One region of the Lactococcus allomyrinae genome, then DNA from elsewhere that is predicted to be linked to it. Evidence: predicted binding sites of a transcription regulator. Region 1 holds the regulator's gene; each other region holds the start of a gene.
The links. The regulator Rex, encoded in region 1, represses fermentation and respiration genes when NADH is low (regulators of the CRP and FNR family bind a similar motif). The targets are predictions, from matches to a motif close to TTGTGAANTANTTCACAA.

Region 1 (6,835 bases):
GTTCAATCACTTTTGTTGCTACACGATTAATGAAATAACGGTCATGCGAGACAAATAAAATCGTGCCTGCAAAGTCAATCAAAGCATTTTCAAGCACCTCACGCGAATCAATATCCAAGTGGTTTGTTGGTTCATCCAAAATCAAAAAATTATCATGGTTCATCGCCAATTTTGCTAATAATAAACGTGCTTTTTCACCTCCAGACAGCATTCCTACCGTCTTTTTCACGTCTTCACCAGAGAATAAAAAATTTCCTAACATATTGCGAATCTCGACCTCATTAAGAAGACGATGTTCATTCCACAACTCGTCAAGCACCGTATTAGATGAAGTTAAACGTCCTTGCTCTTGATCGTAGTAGCCCAGTAGCACATTTGCACCAAGTTTGGACTCACCCGAAATAAAAGGAATTTGACCAATAATGGATTTAATAAGTGTTGTTTTCCCAATCCCATTTGGGCCAACAATAGCAATCGCTTCTCCTTTACGTTCATCAAGGTTAATTGACTTTGAAAGTACCTTATCAGGATAACCAATCGTGGCATTTGTCACTGTCAGAACCACATTACCTGAAGATTTTTCGGGAATAAAAGTAACGTGTGCAGACTTTTCATCTCCAGAAGGAGAGTCCAGACGCTCCATTTTTTCCAATCTTTTCCGACGAGATTGCGCCATTTTTGTCGTTGAAGCACGTGCAAGATTGCGTGCTACGTAATCCTCTAACTTCGCAATTTCTTTTTGTTGTTTTTCAAAATTTTTAAGTTCAGAAAGTAACTTTTCTTCACGAAGTTCAACATATTTTGAATAATTTCCAACAAAACGAGTCAACTCACCTCTGGATAGTTCTAAAACTTCATTCACGACTTTATCCAAAAAATATCGATCGTGACTAACAATCAAAAGACTTCCGTCATAATTTTTTAAATAATTTTCCAACCAAGCCAGCGTTTCAATATCCAAATGGTTCGTTGGTTCATCTAAAATTAACAACTGCGGCTTTTCCAAAAGCATTTTTGCTAAAGCAAGGCGTGTTTTTTGTCCCCAGATAAGCTTGAAATTTTTCTATCCCACATTGATTCATCAAAGCGAAAACCATTCAATACTGCCTTTATCTCTGCCTCATAGGTAAAACCATTTAAAACTCGAAATTCTTCTGAGAGATGGTCATATCGTGCCATAAGAACTGCTAAATCGTCAGACTCTAGTTCTCCCATCTGCATTTCCATCTGACGAAGCTGTTTTTCCATCTGACGTATTTTTTCAAAAACTGTCAGCATCTCATCAAAAATAGTTAAATCCGAGTTTAGTCCCGTATCCTGTGCAAGATAGTTCATCGACAAATCTCTAACTTTTGAAATCATTCCTGAACTCGGCTCCTCAACTCCAGCAATAATTTTTAATAAAGTAGATTTTCCAGCACCATTTCGTCCAACCAAAGCCATACGCGACTTATCTTGCAAACTAAAATTAATATCTTTAAATAAAACATCGCCACCAAAAGTACGAGCGATGCCATTTCCTTGTAGTAAAATCATAATTCTATTTAAACCTCTTCATAAAACGATGTCCTTTAACTTTTTGAAGTATGCGAATTTCATTTTAAAATCCAGTAGGATTTTATATCACCATTGTTCATTTATTGTCGTTTATTCACGACGGATTAGCTCTACTTCTATTTTTAGCTGTTAGGCATTCATGTTTATTATATCATTTCAAATCGGCTTTTGGTACTCTTTTTCTAACTCATCATTGAAGAAGCGATTACTTCATCAATAATTACAATTCTCCTTCTTTTCAATATTGAGATATGAACAAAGGCAAAGCTAGACTTTTGCAAAATTGAAATAGACTTACTCGTATTGGTAAGTCTACTTTACTCATTTCCTCATGCTCAGGCTAGAACCATTCTTGATTTCAAGGCAACTCTACGTACTTCCGTAGGAATAAAGCTACGAATTTTTTCTTTATTATAGCCTATCAGCAATCGTCTTTCATCCAAAATGAGTGGTCTTCTCAAAAATCTTGGCTCTCTTTGGATTAAAGCGATAGCTTCATCTAAGTGCAAATTTCCAAAATCATAAACAACTTCCAAGTATTTCTTGCTTCGACTAGAAATAATATCTTCAAAACCATTTTCTGATAAGGATAACATCTTGATTAAATCCTCCTTACTCAGCAAATTTGGTGATAATTTAATTTCTCTAAACTTGATACCATGACTTTGTAACCATTTTCTTGCTTTTCTACACGATGTGCAAGAATTACTGAGATAAAGTTTAATCATATTTTCTCCTTAACTAAATACTCGCCAAGCCCTGAAAGCCTTTGTTTCTATCATAATTCCATTTTATCATTAAAAGAATACATTTGAAAACGTTTTAAATATCACAGGATGATTTGACTTTATACTATATTTCATATAATATAGTATTATAAACGATATAGAAAGGAAATCTATGGAAATTCAAATCCCAAGTCTTTTACTTGACGGCACCGTTTTAGCCTTACTTAATCAAGAAGACCTTTATGGTTACATTATCACTAAAAATGTCCAAGAACGGCTTCCTATAAGCGAATCAACAATGTATCCTGTACTCCGCCGTCTCAGGAAAAATGAATTACTTGAAACCTATGATATCCCTTTTGAAGGAAGAATGAGACGTTATTACAGAATCACTTCCGATGGAAAAGATGAACTCAAAAAAATTACAGAAGATTGGAAGAACTTTCGACAAATTATTGATGAAATGTTAGGAGAAAAAGATGAATAACTATCTTAATGAGGTTCAAAAGCACCTTACGGGTATTCCTCAAAAAGAATCTATTGAACTTTTGGAGTACTATGAAGAATATTTTCTTGATGCAAACCTCACTTTAGAACAAGTCTCAGCAAAATATGGAACACCAAAGAAATTCGCTCAAGCACTTAAAATGACCTATTTCCTAGAACAGGATGCTGAAAATAGTACATCTGTTCAGCCTCAAAACACCAAACATAGATTGCAATTGGTTTGGTTGATTGTTCTCGGACTCTTCGCTTCACCGCTGTTGCTTCCTGTCGCTTTAAGTCTTTTTCTTGTTTTATTCGCTTGCTGCATTGTGCTTATCGCCTTATTATTCTCTTACTATATTGCAGTAATTGCCCTGATTTTAAGTGGATTTTTTACTCTGATTTCTGCCTTTGGAATTCTCGCACAAAGTTTGGTAACTTTCATCTTCTTCACAGGGATTGCTTTTGTTGCTATCGGTCTTGGATTTATTTTTGCTCCATTGACACTCAAACTTACCCATGTTTTGTTTAATTTATTCATGAAACTTATCAAATGGATTGGGTACAAATTAACAAGAAAATCGAATATTAAGATGAGGGGAGCAATTTGATGAAATTTAAAAATCTTATGATAGCTGGTGCTGTACTTTTGGTTTTAGGTTGTGCACTCGGACTTATCGGATTCGGGATGGGAGCGTCTAGAAGTATTGTCTGGAAAAATGGTCATCCACAACTTAGTAAGATGGTAGTCACTCATCAAGCTCTCAATTCTTCTGTAGAAAATCTTAAAATTAATGCATCAGATGTCAATGTGTCATTTAGAGAAGGTTCTGAATTTAAAGTTGAGTCACACCTTCTTGAACGTAATACAGTGATTACTTCTCAAGGAAAAAGTGCGGTCATTCAGACAAAATCAACTAGCTCTGAAGGTTCAACTTTATTTAGGGCTCCAACTTTGTCTTTTGGTTCTGCTCAGAAAGAAACGTTAATCATCACACTTCCCGACAAAAATCAGATTAAATCTTTACAATTACAACTTTCTGATACAACAATAACACTAGAACATTTTTCTTTGAAAAATTTTTCAGGTCAGTTTCGTGATACTAAGCTGACTGCTCGTCATTTGTCAGTAGCTTCTCCTGCAGCACTTAACTTCTCAGATAGTCATCTTGAGATTTCAGACAGTCAATTTTCAACCCTTACTTCCAAAGGGAGAGACTCTCAGCTCGTACTGACCGACTTACAGACTGACATCTTTAATGTCAGTGCCAATGATTCTGCTTTTGATACAAGTGCACTTACTGTCAAAAGAGCTGGCACATGGACACTTAATGACAGCAGGCTCACATTAAATTATCCTAAAGTAGCTGGTCTGATGATTGACGGACAAGATAGCAGTCTCCATGTGAATCATCAGCGCCAAAGTTTTCCCTTTACTGATGGTAATTTGAATCAGTCCCTTAAAATTTCTGTCAGTGATAGTCAGATTAATTTGAATCACTAATTAATTACAGAAAAAGTTGTCAGTATGCTGACAGCTTTTTTATACTTCATTTATATTATTTATTCTTCTGACAACACATTGTCAGCGCTGACAATATCGGTCATAATTCACTTCTGTTATTTTTGGTTGATAATTTCACAAACTTTTGGTAAAATTATCACAAAAGAAACAGATTTAACTTTTGAAACAAAAATTTAAGATGAAATGTGTCAAAATACACATTTTATACGGAGAAAAAAATGACTGACACTAAATTTAGTAAAACTTTGCCAAAAGCAACCGCAAAACGTCTTCCTCAATACTATCGTTTATTTAAAAATTTGGTTGAAGAAAACATCACACGGACTAATTCGCAGTTGATTTCTGAAAAAATTGGTGTGGATGCTGCAACAATTCGCCGAGACTTCTCTCTTTTCGGTGAACTTGGGCGCCGTGGTTATGGCTATGAAACACAAGTATTACGTGACTTTTTCGGCGAATTACTTGGGCAAGATCAAGAAACACATCTAGCACTGATTGGAGTGGGAAATCTCGGACGAGCATTGCTCCACTACCACTTCCAAGAACGCAATAAAATGAGAATTACTCAGGCCTATGACATTTCTGGAAATCCATTAGTGGGTACACAGACAGATGATGGTATTCCAGTCTTTAATATTTCCGATTTAGAGAGAAATGTAAAAAAATCAGATATCAAAACTGCCATTCTTTCTGTTAGAAAAGAAGACGCTCAGGAAGTCGTTGATATTTTGATTAAAGCTGGTATCAAAGGAATCCTAAATTTCGCTCCTATTCGCCTTCGCGTCCCATCAGATGTTGTCGTTCAATCTATTGATCTCACTAAAGAACTTCAAACTTTGCTTTTCTTCATGAATGACAATAAATAAAAATAGACAAACTGTAAAAAAGAATCACCAATAGAGTGATTCTTTTTTGTTAAACCAATTAAAAAATATAGACATAAAGCTAACAAATGTCCATTTTTAAACTTTGAACCTTGATTAACTATTCAACTTTTGAGTTATCATTCTTATTTATCCCTTCAATATTTCCATCAGGATTAGCCCTAAACTCGTTAATCTTAGTTTTAGTACTATTTGCAACTCCTCCATTTTGAAACGAAATATAATCAATCTTGAATACATTTGCATAAATTAGATTGCTTTTAGAGTATGCATCTACATCGCACACTCATTCTATCTAAAAATCACACAAATGTCTAAGTTCCATAATTTCCGTAAATGATAAAAAAACAGCTCTATTGAACTGTTTTTTAACTTAAAACTGTTGACAGAAATCAATCATTCTCTCCTACTCCTCAAATAGCTACCAAGAGCCTATTAATCCCTTAAGAGCCAGTCTAATGTCACATTTCCCATATCTGCAATTTGGATAAGATAACTTAGTGATGGAACAAATTGATTGTTTTCCATTTCATCAATAGTATAAACTGATAGACTTGGAGAAAGTTTTTCACCAAATTCTTCTTTTGAGTATTTCAAAGTATAGCGAATACGTCTTATTTTTACGCCAAACTTTACTGGAACTTTTGAGTCTAAAAATCCTAAGTCTTCAAATGAATTCTTAGTTCTTTCTTCTCTATCATGTTGCTTTGCCATCGTATTCAAGCTTCTGTTTTCTCTAACAATCCCCTCCAATGCTTTTTCAACTTTTTCCAAAAAATCATCCCCAGCTTTTTTTCTAAAAAACAAAACGTCAGCCACTATCGTTCCTGGATAATCTATTTTTTCTGAAAGCTTTAAAATTGGAATTCTATAACGCTGGATGACTTTCTTAATCGCTTTTATTCGTTCATTGATTTCTTTTTGTTTTTCCAGATTGCCCATAAATCTCTGACTCCTTTATCACTCCTATCACTTCTTTTCTAACACAAAACTCAAAGTAAATTTAAAAAAAGAATAGGAACCATTAAAAGTAACACAATAGGAATAAGAGTTTGCATCGGATTATTAATAATAGCCGCTGCAATCTTCATCCCTAAAACAGTAATTGACGAATAACTAGGACCAGTATATATTTCACTAGATAACTTAGATGCCATCCTACTCATACCCAAAGCCTTTAAGTCTTGATTATTTAGTTGACTTATTGACTCTTTTTTCACCAAATCTCCCTGAACAACACGACGAAATTGAGTGCCCATTCCACCTTCACAACGAATGAGAGTAATCACCGCCTCACCTCCCCTATCTTGTGGCTGTTCAATATATTGTGTTTCTGTCTCCTTAACGACCTGATTTGTTGTAACTTTATAAACATAAACATTTTTGAAATCTGAGGCATAAATCACATCTCCCTTTTTTAATTTATTGATTTTTCCCAAAAGAACTGGACTTGACTCTCCCTTGTTATTAGGAATATTATGTGCAAGCAAAACATAATTTCCCTTTCCCAACTGTTGCTGAACACTATACGTAGCTGCACCATTTAATAAATTATCATTATTCATCCCAGCCAATATTGGAAGATTAATTTGTTGACTAGGAATCACTATTTTCCCTACACCCCAATCATTGACCGTCTGATTAAAATTTATCTT
Region 2 (6,835 bases), 390 kb from region 1:
GGTAGTTTAACGGCTCATCCCAAATATAAAGTTGCGCAGTTTGCGATAAAGCTCTTGCTAACTCGACTTTCTTTTGCTGACCTTGACTCATTGTTTCAATTTTTTGAGAAAAAACATTTCGCTCCATCCCAAGTTTTTTGAGATTTGCTAGAAAAAGTTCAATGTCCAATTGATTTTGAACAGCAAATTCTCTCAAAAATCCTTCGTTTTGATAGTTCTGTCTGACATATGCCACTGAAATATTATGAGCCACAGTCAATAGACCATGTGTTTCTCCTTCAAATGTACCACTCAAATATTTGATTAAACTTGATTTACCAGCACCATTTTTGCCCGTAATCGCAATAATTTCTCCCTGATTTAACTCAAAATTTAATGGTTGAAACAGTTTTTCACCATCAAAACCCAGAGAAAAATTCTCCAACCTCAGAAGCACTTTATGGTGCGAAGCGACAAAATTCATAGAGAGCGGCTCAATGTGTTCAATATTTTTTAGCAATTTTTCCTTATCCATTATTTCATCGTTCATTCGTTTTTCGAGATTTTTCGATTTTTGCATCATATTTGCTGCTTTTCGACCAATAAATCCTTTATCTACTCTCTTTGTCTCACTATCAAAACCTCTATTTTTTCGAGATTTTGTTGCTTCAAGATTTCTTGACCAGGTCTCTTTCTCACGTGCTGTTTGCTTTAAACGTGAAATATCTCTACGTAATTTGACATCTTCTGCTAACTCAAACTCATCGCGAAGTTTTTTCTCAGCTTCATAGGTTGAAAATGTGCCTTGGTAAAGACTAATTTGTTGCCGCTCAATCGCTAAAATATGGTCACAAACTTGATTCAAAAAATCACGGTCGTGCGAAACAACAATGAACCCCGACTTCTTCTTCAGATAATTTGCAACTGTTTCTCGACTTTCTATATCCAGATGATTCGTTGGCTCATCAATCAAAGGAAAATTTTGTTGTTCCAAAAACAGCAATGCCAACAAACACTTGGTCTGCTCTCCACCAGATAGAGAACTAAATGGTCGCCATAAAGCATCCAAATCGACTTTCAAAAGCGTCAATTCCCGTTCCAATTCCCACTGTTCAAACTCTGTCAGTGCTGACAAAGCATAAAATGTGAGTTCATCCCTATCTGTCAGTTCCTGCGGAAAATAAACAAATGTTTTGTCAGTGCTGACAGGACTGTCAGATTTGATTTCACCTTGTAAAAGTTTCAAAAGTGTTGACTTACCTCGTCCATTTCTTCCGACCAACCCCAATTGCCACTTATCATCTATATTAATTTGTGCATGGTCAAAGATTAACTCTGCACCGTATCCGAATGTTAAGTTTCTTAATTCAATATTCGACATTTTGCCTCCTTATATCTGTGAAAGGAAAACAAAAAGCTCCCTTTCCCTGTCAAGCATTCACGACGAGAAAAAAAGCTCAAAAATGGCGCTACAGCGCTCTTGATTGAACAGTCTTTTCCAAATCATGAATGCAAAAAATCGCTGACAAATTTCTGTCAGTACCCATTTTCTACTTTTCATGACTTAGATTTTCAATAGACCGTCCTCCGATATTTTTATAAAATTAGTATAGCACAAACAAAACAAGACTGTCAAGATAAAAACTTGACAGTCTTATTATTTGCTTAAAACACTAAAATCAATGCAGTTCTTAACATCATCTTAATGGAATTGCATTCCACCATCAACAATAATCGTTTGACCCGTGATATAATTTGAGTCTTCTCCAGCAAGGAAACCTACCACATTAGCCACGTCTTCAGGCTCTGACAAACGTTTCATTGCAATATCTTTTGCAAAAGTTTGCATGCCCCATTCGTCATCTTTACCAGCGTTTTTACCAACTTGGTGCGCAATGTCAAACATCATTGGTGTCTTAACGATACCAGGTGCATAAGCATTGACCGTGATACCTTCCTCAGCCAAATCACGCGCTGCGATTTGCGTCATTCCACGAACAGCAAATTTAGATGAACTGTAAAGCATGAGGTTTGGATTGCCGACAACGCCAGCTTGCGAAGTCGCATTGATAATTTTACCACCATGATCAAGTTTGCGGAAAATAGCAGTGGCTGTTTGAGTGCCCCAAAGAACACCACCCACATTGATATCATAAACTTTATGGAAAAGTTCTGGTGTAATCGTTTCGATAGGTGTTGTTGGTGCAATCCCAGCGTTATTAACCACAACATTCAAATCACCAAATTTTTCGACCACAGCATCAAATGCTGCAACCACTTGTTCACGATCTGAAACATCCGCTTTCACTGCAAAAGCATTTTCGCCAAGCTCTGCCGCTGCTTTTTGTGCTGTTTCTTCGTTGTAATCAACAACAGCAACTTTGAATCCATCAGCATACAAACGTTTTGCGATAGCAAAGCCAATTCCTTGACCTGCACCAGTAACTACTGCAACTTTAGACATATTTGTCTCCTTCTCCGTTGTCATTTCTCATCAATCAAAAGTGATTAAACAATTCTTGATATAGAAACTTTCATGTGAATGGTTGTCATTTTGGCAATCAAACTTTATCCGTGAATATTATCACAACTATAATTTAGCACTTTGGTACATAAAATTCAAGAATTAATTACGTTAAAACCATATTTTATACTTCCTATAAAAACAGAGAAAAAACTCTCTATAAAAAGAGAGTTTTTTCTGTTTCAAAATTATTCTCCAACAATTTTATCAACAAAACTTTTCACTTCTTTGACTTGATTTTCTTTCAAATCACCTCCAGCAGGAGCAAAAAGTGAGAAACCTTGATAGGATAGTTTCAAAAGTAAAGATTCACTATTAACCTTAATCCCCTTTTCCTTTGCAGCTGCCTCTATTTTTTTTATCGTAGCCCCTGAGAATTCCGCAGTACTAAAAGCAACAATCTCTTTTACTTTCGTCCCGTCTAAACTTGCCAAAAATTCTTTTAATTCTTTTGTAGGTGAATTAAACAACACACCACCGCCCACAAAGAGAACATCTACTTCTTCGGTAATAGGTTCATACGCATGAAGCGCTTTCACCCCAACTTTATCAGCGATAACCTCTGCTACAGCTTTTGTATTCCCACCACGTGATGCATATCTTACTGCATATTTCATAAAATTAAACCACTCCATTCCTGATATTTTACAGCTTAATTTTAGCATAATATTGCAAAATTGTGCAATATTTCAGCCTCACTTTTGGCGCCGTTGTTTTCTACTTTGCAAACTTTCACGACCTTGCTTTCTAATATCTGCAAAATCAGGAAGTTGATTATACTTCATTGACAACACAAGACCTAAACCAATGATATTAGACATCAAAGCTGAACCTCCTTGAGAAATAAATGGCAAAGGAATCCCTGTCAACGGAACTACACCAATGGCTGCACCAATATTTTCAAAAACATGAAACAAAATCATCATGATAATCCCTGTTGAAATATAGGTATAAAACTGGTTATTTGACTTAAATGTAACCTGAATCATGCGATAAATCAAAATGAAATAGAGCAAAATAACAAAAGTCGCACCAATAAATCCAAAGTCTTCAGCAATAACAGTGAAAATCATATCTGATTCGCGAACAGGAACATTGACATTTGCCACACCAATCCCTTTTCCCCAAAGTCCACCACTACCTACAGAAATTAGCGATCGTGCTTGCTGCAAGCTAAAAGTTTGAGCATATTCGAAGGGATGAAGCCACGCGATGAAACGATTGACCTGATACTCAGCAAAGCTTGTTTTCTCCAAGAATTTTTGCCCTTCTGGCAATGCAACAAGTGCTACTATACCACCCGCTACTGCTGCTACAAATAGAAAAGCTGGAACAATAATTTTCCATGATACACCTGCTACTAAAACAACACCAGCAAAAATCATGACAAATACAAGGAAAGTTCCAAAGTCATGTTGAAAAACAGATAAAACCGCAACTGGAAGTGTAGCGAGAAGCAATCGACCAATCAAACGAAAATCATCTTTTAAAACTCTTACCTTTAGTTTGTTCTGAAAATTTACCACAATGCGTGCCAAAAACAAGATATACGAAAGTTTCATAAATTCTGATGGCTGAAAGAGATTTCTTCCTCCAATAGCCAGCCAGTTTTTAGCACCCGTATTGATAAATGTCGCCTCATTGTAAAGAAAAATTGGTAAAACCATAAGAACAAGACCCAAAATATAAAAAAACGGGGTCAAATTCCAAAGAAATCGAGAATCCATATGCATTACAATTACTGCAACAAATATCCCGACAACAATCCACGTTCCTTGTTGAACAACCATTTGAGTTGCAGTACTCGGATGATCGTGAGTCACTGCAACATATAACGCATAGAGCCCAATCAATATTAGCATAAAAGCAGGTAGGATTAATCCATAATCAATCCTTGAATCAAATGAAAATTTATTTGTTTTCTTTTTTTTCAAATCTAGCTCCAGTCAGTTTTATAATATTGTTATTTTTATGATGAATTATCTATTATGAGAAGTTGAGTGAAGTTCTAATCTCTCACAGTATCTATCGTCATTTCATTTTTAGCATATAATTTAGTAGGTTATACAAATCCACTCTATTATACAATTTTTTGAATAAATTTGGGTTTCTTTGAAAATTTTTCATAAAAAAATACTGAAAGTGGTTTCAGCATTTTATAAGAAGTGCTCTAAGAATCCACCACCAAAGATGAGAAGATATGAATAGAGCAAGATTGGAAGAGGTTTACAGAGAATCATCGTCCAAATCAAAAATCTCCAAGACATTTTTGTTTGGCTTGCAATCAAAACGAGCGCATCGTCTGGAGCAATTGGTGATAAAATCAGCAATGCAAAAATGATATTAAACTGTTTTTGACCTTTATTGAGCCAAGCCATATACCTGTCATAAGTCTTCTCTTTGACAAAAGTTTTTACAAGGGAAGCTCCATATTTTCGTCCAAAATAGAATAAAAGAAAGGAACCTGCCACAATACCTACATAGTTATAAACAAAGCCCCATACCGGCCCAAATATCATCACTCCAGCAGCCATTGTAATTCCTCCAGGAATGATAGGAACAATCACTTGGATAACTTGCATACATAGGAAAATGATAGGTCCTAAATAGCGGTGCGCAATGATAAGTTGTTGTAAAATTGCCTGATTTTGAAAAGCACCCAATCGCCAGAGATAAATCCCCCAACAATGGTTGCAACAAAGCCGAGTATGGTAATTGCATTAAAAACTCGTTTAGTATATTTTAATACATTATCATTCAAAGAAAATCCTCACTTTTGGCTAATTTTTATGTTCTTTTAGATAGGCCTCGTTTTCTTCAACCCACTTGGGAAGTTCTTTTTCTAGTGATTTGAAGCCGATTTTATCTCTCGGGTCAGTAAAATGTTTTTTTCTATAGAAATGGTGAATCTGTGGACTCTTTTCTAGACTGCGAATTGACAGGCTAATTTTTCCATTAAATTCATCAATATCTATAATTTGTGCTTTTAACTTTTGACCAATCTTAACAATGTCATGAATTGTCTTAACATAGCCTGATTGAATTTCGGAGATGTGAATCAGCCCTTTTTGTTCTATTTTCTCACTGACAGAAGTGCTAGAGGCGCTGTCAGCACTGACAGAATTTCTGTCAGTAAAAAATTTTACAAAAGCACCATAATCTTGCATGCCTACTACTTCAACTTCAACAATATCTCCTATTTTAGGATGTGTAACTGTCATATTATCGCTCAATAATCTCGATCGTTTCGATAACAACATCGTCTACTGGTTTATCTTGTACACCTGTAGGAACTGCTGAAATCGCATCTAACACTTCAAAGCTTTCTTCTGTTAAAAGTTGCCCAAAGACAGTGTGACGTCCGTCAAGATGTGGCGTTCCTCCTTTGGTATAAAGCTCCGCAACTTCTTCTGGCCAACCGCCTTCAACCAACGCTTCCTTTGGATAAGGCAAATTTTTATTTTGTACGATAAAAAATTGACTACCATTCGTATTTGGACCTGCATTTGCCATCGACAAAGCACCACGTACATTGAAAGCGTCCATTGAGAATTCATCTTCAAACTTATCTCCGTAAATAGAGCTACCACCCATTCCCGTTCCAGTCGGGTCGCCCCCTTGAATCATAAAATCTTTGATGATACGATGGAAAATAACACCGTCATAATAGCCTTGTTTGCTTAATTCAACAAAGTTTTTTACCGTCTTTGGTGCCAATTCGTCAAATAACTTCACAGTCATTTTTCCGTGATTCGTTTTGATAATTGCAGTTGTTCCTGCGTATTTTTCGAGTTCAAGTTGTGGATATGCCATTTTATTTTTACCTTTTATTTCTATTATTTTATCACAAAGCAAGTAATCAATTCTTACATTTTTGTAAGCTGTCAGTATGCTGACAGAGTAATTAGTGGAACTAATTAGCCCCTCATTTATCGATCCAATGCTCCCATTAATCACATGAGCTGACCGAAATTTTATTCGTTTCAGTCAAGTTTTGACGTCACTGATAAAATCATCAATCAATAATATTCAGTGTTTTCAACGCTTTTAAAATTCCATCATTTTCGACAGAATCAGTAATAAAATCTGCTTTCTCAAGTATTTCTGGATGAGAAACTTTCATTGCTACTGATAAACCAGCAAAATCAAAAAGCTCGCGGTCATTAAGTTCATCACCAAAATTCATCATGTTTTCTGGCGCAAGATTAAGTAATTCAAGAACTTTCTGACAGCCAATAGCTTTAGAACCTTTCATTGGTACAATATCTGAACTATTTGGATGCCACCGCACCATACGAATTTTATCGGCAAGCGTTTCTGGTAAAATCAATT
Region 3 (6,835 bases), 110 kb from region 1:
AATGGTTTATAAAACTGATCAACAACTTCAACCCATTTACGTTTGCCTTCCTCAACTTCATCAAGGTCTTTTTCCATTTCAGCAGTAAACTCAGTATTTACAATATTAGGGAAAAATTCAACAATAAGTTTATTTACAATTTCTCCTAATTCGGTAGGTTCAAAACGTTTTGTAACTAACCTTACGTAATATCGCTTCTGTATTGTTTCTAATGTTGGAGCATACGTCGATGGACGCCCGACACCATTTTCTTCTAATGTCTTAATTAAAGTAGCTTCAGAGTATCGTGCAGGGGGTTGCGTAAAATGTTGTTCAGGTTTTGTAGAAACTTTCTTAACGGTTTCATTTTCTTCCATTTCAGGGAGCATATTTGACTTATCAGAGTCATTATAAATAGTGAGATAACCATCAAATTTTACTTGTGAACCATTAGCTACAAAAGTGACCCCGTTTTGTGATAAGTTCACTTTCATAGTGTCAAAAACAGCGGCTGTCATTTGACTAGCAACAAAACGATTCCAAATAAGTGTATAAAGTTTGAGCTGATCTTTATCTAAATATTTAGCAATGAGTTCCGGTGTATTAAAAACATTTGATGGCCGAATTGCCTCATGAGCATCTTGTGCACCTGCAGCATTTTTAACTTTTGAACCATGCTTACTATATTTTTCACCGAATTTGTCAGCAATATAATTATGAGCAGCATTCTGAGCCACAGGAGAAATTCGAGTAGAATCCGTACGCATATAGGTAATCAGTCCTTGATGTCCTTGACTTCCTAGTGTGAGACCTTCATAGAGCTGTTGAGCGACCATCATTGTTTTTCGTGTTCGAAAATTAATTTTATTTGCTGCATCTTGTTGCATAGACGAAGTTGTATAAGGAAGAGGTGCATTTCTTCTACGTTCTTTTCTCTCTACTTTGTCAACATTAAAGTCTGGACCATCCAAACGTTGCATCACTTCTATAACATCTTCATTGTTATCAAGCGCACGTTTCTTGCCATCAATTCCCCAAAATGATGCTTTAAATTTTTTAGTTCCTTTTTTAAACTCACCATCAATTGTCCAGTATTCTTGAGGAATAAAAGCATTGATTTCATTCTCTCGGTCTACAATAAGTTTTAGTGCAATGGATTGGACACGTCCTGCGGACAACCCTTTTTTAACTTTCTTCCATAGGATTGGACTAATTGAATAACCAACCAGACGGTCAAGTACACGGCGTGCTTGCTGGGCATCAACAAGATCTACGTCAATTTGACGTGGTTCTTTAAAAGCATTTTTCACGGCATCTTTTGTAATTTCATTAAAGACGACACGATTTTTTTCTTCAAGTGGTAAGTCAAGAATATGTGCTAAATGCCATGAAATTGCCTCACCTTCACGGTCTGGGTCACTCGCGAGATAAACAGCTTTAGCCGCTTTAGCTTCTTTTTTGAGTGAATTTATTAGAGGGGCTTTCCCTCTGATATTGATATATTGTGGCTCATAGTCATGTTCAATATCAACAGACATTGAAGACTTTTTGAGGTCACGAATATGTCCCACACTGGCTACAACTTTATAATTGCGACCAAGATATTTTTCAATTGTTTTAGCTTTGGCAGGGGACTCTACAATAACGAGATTTTTCCCTGGGGTAACTTTTTTTCTAGTTACCTTTTTCTTAGATGTAGTTTTTGTTTTATTTTTAATTGCTGTTGGCATATATTTATTCCTAATGAAAATTTGATACTTCCACCATAATAAAGTGTTTTTTTCAATATGTCAAGTTATTTCATTTTCTTATAGGAAAACTCATTATATATTTTATTTTAAAAAAGGGCATAATCTTCTGATATATAGATGTCTTAACGTTTTTTTATTAATACATATATTCTCCTAAAATATCTTGTCCTTTAAAGACTAATTTAGCTCCCTGTTGAATAAGATAATTACAGCCGTCAGAAAAACCATCAGAGATATTTCCAGGTACAGCAAAGACATCTCTTCCCTCTTCCAAAGCTCGTTCACACGTAATTAAACTACCACTTCTTAATTTTGCTTCGACAACTACTACACCTCTTGATAGACCTGCAATAATACGATTACGTTCGGGAAAATGATATTTGAGAGGTTTTTCTCCAGGTGCATACTCAGAAAGGATGAGTTGTTTTTTTGAGAGATATTCTTGTATTTTTCGATTCTCGGTAGGGTAAAAAATATCCAATCCTGTTCCTATGACGGCAATAGTTGATGTTTGATTTTTAATAGCAGAAATATGACTTGCAGCATCAATTCCTCTCGCTAACCCACTGACAATCGTGAAACTTTGATTGAGTTCCTTGATTAATTTTTGAACAGCTTTAACACCGTTTGGTGTTGATTCGCGGCTTCCGACAAATGCAAGTTTAGGTGTTTTAAGCAATTCTATATTTCCTTGATAAAAAATTAAAACAGGAGGATTATAGATTTCTTTTAGTCTTTCTGGGTAATTTTCATCAAGAATAGAAAAAGATGAAAATTGCTTGTACCTCTCTCTTAGTTCTTTAACATTCTGATTTTTATAAGATTCAATGAAATTTGGGATAGATTTGATTTGTGCAACTTGTCCCATTTGACGTAAACTTATCTTCTTTTCATATCTTCTATAAAATTTTAGTAGCTTATTCACTCCTAAATTGGTCATTCCAGCATTTTTCCATCGAAATAAATCGAAATTTGTTATCATAGTTCCTCCAAATTTTTTATTAACTAATTATGGTCAATATCAATCCTATTGGTTGATATAAACCCCTCACGAATTGTGAAGCGAGACTCGTATATTGTTATTTACGAAAAAATACTGATATTGTCACAATAAAAATTAATAATATGAGAATATTACCTGAGAATGAGAGGATAATACTACATCAAAAACTTTGTTAGCAAAGGCACAAGCATTTTCTTTGCTTTAGATTGAAGAAAAATGGTTAAATTGTATTTGGATTATATTGTAATCAATAAACCCCTAAGGAGAATAATAATAATGACTCAAGATTATCGAGTACTACTATATTATAAATACGTTCCAATTGAAGATGGCACAGTTTTTGCTGAACAACACTTATTAGAATGTAAAAAAATTGGTCTCAAAGGAAGGATTCTTGTTGCTGATGAAGGAATCAATGGAACGGTTTCAGGAACAGTTGAACAAACTGATGCTTATATGGAGCTTATGAACGCTGACTCTCGTTTTTCTAAAATGGTATTTAAAATTGACGAAGCTGAAGAACATGCTTTTAAGAAGATGCACGTCCGTTATAGGCCAGAACTTGTGAATTTAAGCCTTGAGGATGATATCAATCCTCTAGATTTGACTGGTGACTATCTTACTCCAAAAGAGTTTCATGAAGCGATGTTAGCTGAAGATACAGTAGTTATTGATGCCAGAAATGATTATGAATTTGACCTCGGACATTTTCGAGGGGCTATTCGTCCTGAAATTCGTAATTTCCGTGAACTTCCTCAATGGATTCGTGATAATAAAGAACAATTTATGGAAAAACGTGTTTTAACTTATTGCACAGGTGGAATTCGATGTGAAAAGTTTTCTGGATGGCTCGTTAGAGAGGGATTTAAGGATGTAGGACAACTTCATGGTGGAATTGCTACTTATGGTAAAGACCCTGAAGTTCAAGGAGACTTGTGGGATGGTCAGATGTATGTATTTGACAGTCGTATCGCTGTATCTATCAATCAAAAAGAACATATTATCGTTGGACGTGACTGGTTTGATGGTAGCCCTTGTGAGCGTTATATCAACTGTGCCAATCCAGAATGTAATCGCCGTATTCTATCATCTGAGGAAAACGAAATAAAATACTTAGGAAGTTGCTCTCAGGAGTGTCGTATTCATCCTAATAACCGTTACATCGCTTCTCACCATTTGTCAGAAGATGAGGTAAATGCTGCACTTGCGTTAATTGAAAAAGTTTCTTGATTAACTAAACCCCTCTTGAATATTCAAGAGGGGTTTAGTTTAATATAAAAAAGTCCTGAATGAACAGAACTTTTGATTTAGTAGTTTGACATTTTTCTATTATTTTTGGATGAATCAATAGAATTCTTCAGGTAGCAATTTTTCAGCTAATTTGCTGTTATCTGAATAGTCAAGTGGAACATCAATTACAACAGGTCCAGTTGTATCAGGGATTGATTTAAGGATTTCAGTTAGTTCTTCTTTTGTATGCGCACGATATCCTTTGGCTCCCATAGATTCTGCATATTTTACATAGTCAACGAAACCAAAATCAACTGCGGCTGAACGCCCATATTTCATTTCCTCTTGGAATTTAACCATGTCGTAATGGCCATCATTCCAAATAATTTGAATGATTGGAAGATTTAAACGAACTGCTGTTTCAAGTTCTTGCCCTGTGAAAAGGAACCCACCATCACCCGAATGTGAGTAAACTTTTTTCCCAGGACGCAGAAGAGCTGCAGTGATTGCCCAAGGAAGTGCTACTCCAAGAGTCTGCATTCCATTTGAGAAGAGTAAATGACGTGGTTCATAAGATTTGAAATGACGCGCCATCCAGATATAGAGAGAACCTACGTCAACAGTGACGGTTTCATCATCTTTTACAATCTCTTGAAATGTTGTTACGAGGTCAAGTGGATGCATCCGACCTTCAACTGTATTTTCAGTGTCAAACTCGTGTTGTTCTGCCACTTCGTGCAAACCATCAAGGTATTCTTTAGTTCCTTCAGGAATTTGATAGCCACGTACAGCTGGCAAAAGATTGTCAAGTGTTGCTGCGATATCGCCAATGAGCTCACGCTCTGGTTGGTAATAAGTATCAATCTCAGCAATGGCATTGTCAATAACAATGATACGGCTATCAATTTCGGCGTTCCAGTTACGAGCCTCATACTCAATTGGGTCGTAACCTACTGCAATAACTAAATCTGAGCGTTTCAAAAGCATATCCCCAGGTTGATTGCGGAAAAGTCCAATCCGACCATAAAATGTATGTTCTAAGTCACGCGAAATGACACCTGCACCTTGGAAAGTTTCGACAACAGGAATATTTACATGAGTAAGTAAGTTACGTAATGATGAAGCTACTTTTGCATCTGAGGCACCCGCACCAACGAGAATAACAGGTAAAACAGCATTTTTAATTGCTTGTGCAAGATAATTAATATCATCAATCGAAGCATTCCCCATTTTAGGGTCAGATAATGGTTTAATCGCTTTAAGTGTAACTTCTGAGTCTGTCACATCTTGTGGAATAGATAAGAATGTTGCACCTGGACGACCAGTTTTTGCAATCCGATAGGCATTTGCAATTGTTTCAGAGAGTGTCGTAGGGTCGAGAACTTCTGCCGAATACTTAGTGGCAGCCTGCATCATCGCTGCATTGTCCATTGATTGATGAGCGCGTTTCAGTCTATCACTACGTTTAACTTGCCCGCCGATAGCGAGGATTGCATCTCCTTCAGATGTGGCAGTCAATAGCGGAGTGGCAAGGTTTGAAACTCCTGGTCCACTAGTTACAACAGCTACTCCAGGCTCACCTGTAAGACGTCCTACAGCTTGTGCCATAAAGGCTGCCCCTTGTTCGTGACGAGTCACAACAAGTTTCGGTCCTTTTTCATTTTCTAACAGGTCAAAGACACGGTCAATTTTTGCTCCTGGGATACCAAAAACATATTTTACATTATGATTAATTAGACTATCTACAATTAAATCTGCGCCAAATTTTTTATCAGACATGACTTCTCTCATTCTTTATAAGTTTATATTATAATCATCAAATAATTTCAGACTATTTCATTTCAATTTTATCAGAACTTTTATGCTTTTACAATTAATCGCGATTTAGTATAAAACCTGTCAGCGTGCTGACAGGTTATTATTATACTGCTTCCTTTTATTCATAGTATTCAGAGAGTAATATTCTCATTTCTTCATCATCTGGAACTAAATCCAAGTATTGTGAAATGAGTGCTTTAGCTTTACCCGCTTTACCGCTTTCGCGTAAAAATTCGATATAGTCTGACAGAAATTCAGGATTCTCTGACAGGTTAGTCAGCATTAATTCTTCGTATAATTTGCTTGCTTTTAGGTCTTTTTCAAGCGCTTTGTAACTACTTGCAAAAAGCCATTGAGCGAGTGGATGTTCTTCTTCTAATAATGATTGTAAATTTATAACAGCTTCAAAATCTTCTTCATTGAAATAGAGATTCGCGAGCAGAAAAACCGTTTCATCGTGTAATTCAGGAAAGTTTAAACCTTCTATAAGATAATGTTCAGCTGCTTCATCATTTTTTAATTTAAAGCTTATCTTTGAAGCGAAATGTAAGAGTGGAACGGAGTTAGGATTTTTTTGCAATCCTTTTTCTGCCATATTTAACGCTTCTTCAAATTGCTGATTTTCTTCTAAAGTTTGAGCATAGGCAAGCTCGTAACTCAAAAAATCAACATCCATTTTCTCTAATTTTTTAAACACAGAAATTGCGCGTGATTCGTTATGAATTTCTCCGTATAAAAGTGCAATCTCGTATAGCGTTTCTGCTTTTTTATCAAACTCAAATGATTTTTCTAAGAAAGAAATAGCATTTTCAAAATTACCTAATTGGGCATATGAATCGCCTATTCTTTGATAAATTGAAATTTTTGTATCATGTAAAATTTTACGTTCAGAAAGTTTAGCATATTCAGTGATTGCAGCTTGATAGTCTCCTTGAGAATAGTAAGATTCAGCAAGAGCAAAAGTAATCAATGGGGAATCTGAATATTCACGAGCTTCTTCTAGCTTGGAGATTGCTGTCTCAAAATCCCCATCAAATTGGTATAAATCAGCAAT

Region 2: a site for Rex is predicted at 2,552-2,569, ahead of D7I46_RS05180 ((S)-acetoin forming diacetyl reductase). Genes of this name have one in related genera too.
Region 3: a site for Rex is predicted at 2,903-2,920, ahead of trhO (oxygen-dependent tRNA uridine(34) hydroxylase TrhO). Genes of this name have one in related genera too.

The regions. Positions count from the first base shown of each region.
Region 1 covers NZ_CP032627.1:700,049-706,883, reverse strand. Annotated here, with positions in the region: partial or broken gene D7I46_RS03425 (ABC-F family ATP-binding cassette domain-containing protein) at 1-1,536, opposite strand, end outside; gene D7I46_RS03420 (Spx/MgsR family RNA polymerase-binding regulatory protein) at 1,893-2,285, opposite strand; gene D7I46_RS03415 (PadR family transcriptional regulator) at 2,458-2,772, shown strand; gene D7I46_RS03410 (DUF1700 domain-containing protein) at 2,765-3,382, shown strand; gene D7I46_RS03405 (DUF4097 family beta strand repeat-containing protein) at 3,382-4,275, shown strand; gene D7I46_RS03400 (redox-sensing transcriptional repressor Rex) at 4,515-5,162, shown strand; gene D7I46_RS03390 (helix-turn-helix domain-containing protein) at 5,616-6,122, opposite strand; gene D7I46_RS03385 (sortase family protein) at 6,173-6,835, opposite strand, start outside.
Region 2 covers NZ_CP032627.1:1,089,374-1,096,208, forward strand. Annotated here, with positions in the region: gene abc-f (ribosomal protection-like ABC-F family protein) at 1-1,360, opposite strand, end outside; gene D7I46_RS05180 ((S)-acetoin forming diacetyl reductase) at 1,682-2,443, opposite strand; gene D7I46_RS05185 (flavodoxin family protein) at 2,692-3,120, opposite strand; gene D7I46_RS05190 (FtsW/RodA/SpoVE family cell cycle protein) at 3,199-4,437, opposite strand; partial or broken gene D7I46_RS05195 (TVP38/TMEM64 family protein) at 4,660-5,264, opposite strand; gene D7I46_RS05200 (S1 RNA-binding domain-containing protein) at 5,284-5,724, opposite strand; gene D7I46_RS05205 (peptidylprolyl isomerase) at 5,726-6,316, opposite strand; gene D7I46_RS05210 (Cof-type HAD-IIB family hydrolase) at 6,519-6,835, opposite strand, start outside.
Region 3 covers NZ_CP032627.1:806,066-812,900, forward strand. Annotated here, with positions in the region: gene topA (type I DNA topoisomerase) at 1-1,709, opposite strand, end outside; gene dprA (DNA-processing protein DprA) at 1,867-2,712, opposite strand; gene trhO (oxygen-dependent tRNA uridine(34) hydroxylase TrhO) at 3,010-3,963, shown strand; gene alsS (acetolactate synthase AlsS) at 4,078-5,742, opposite strand; gene D7I46_RS03875 (tetratricopeptide repeat protein) at 5,900-6,835, opposite strand, start outside.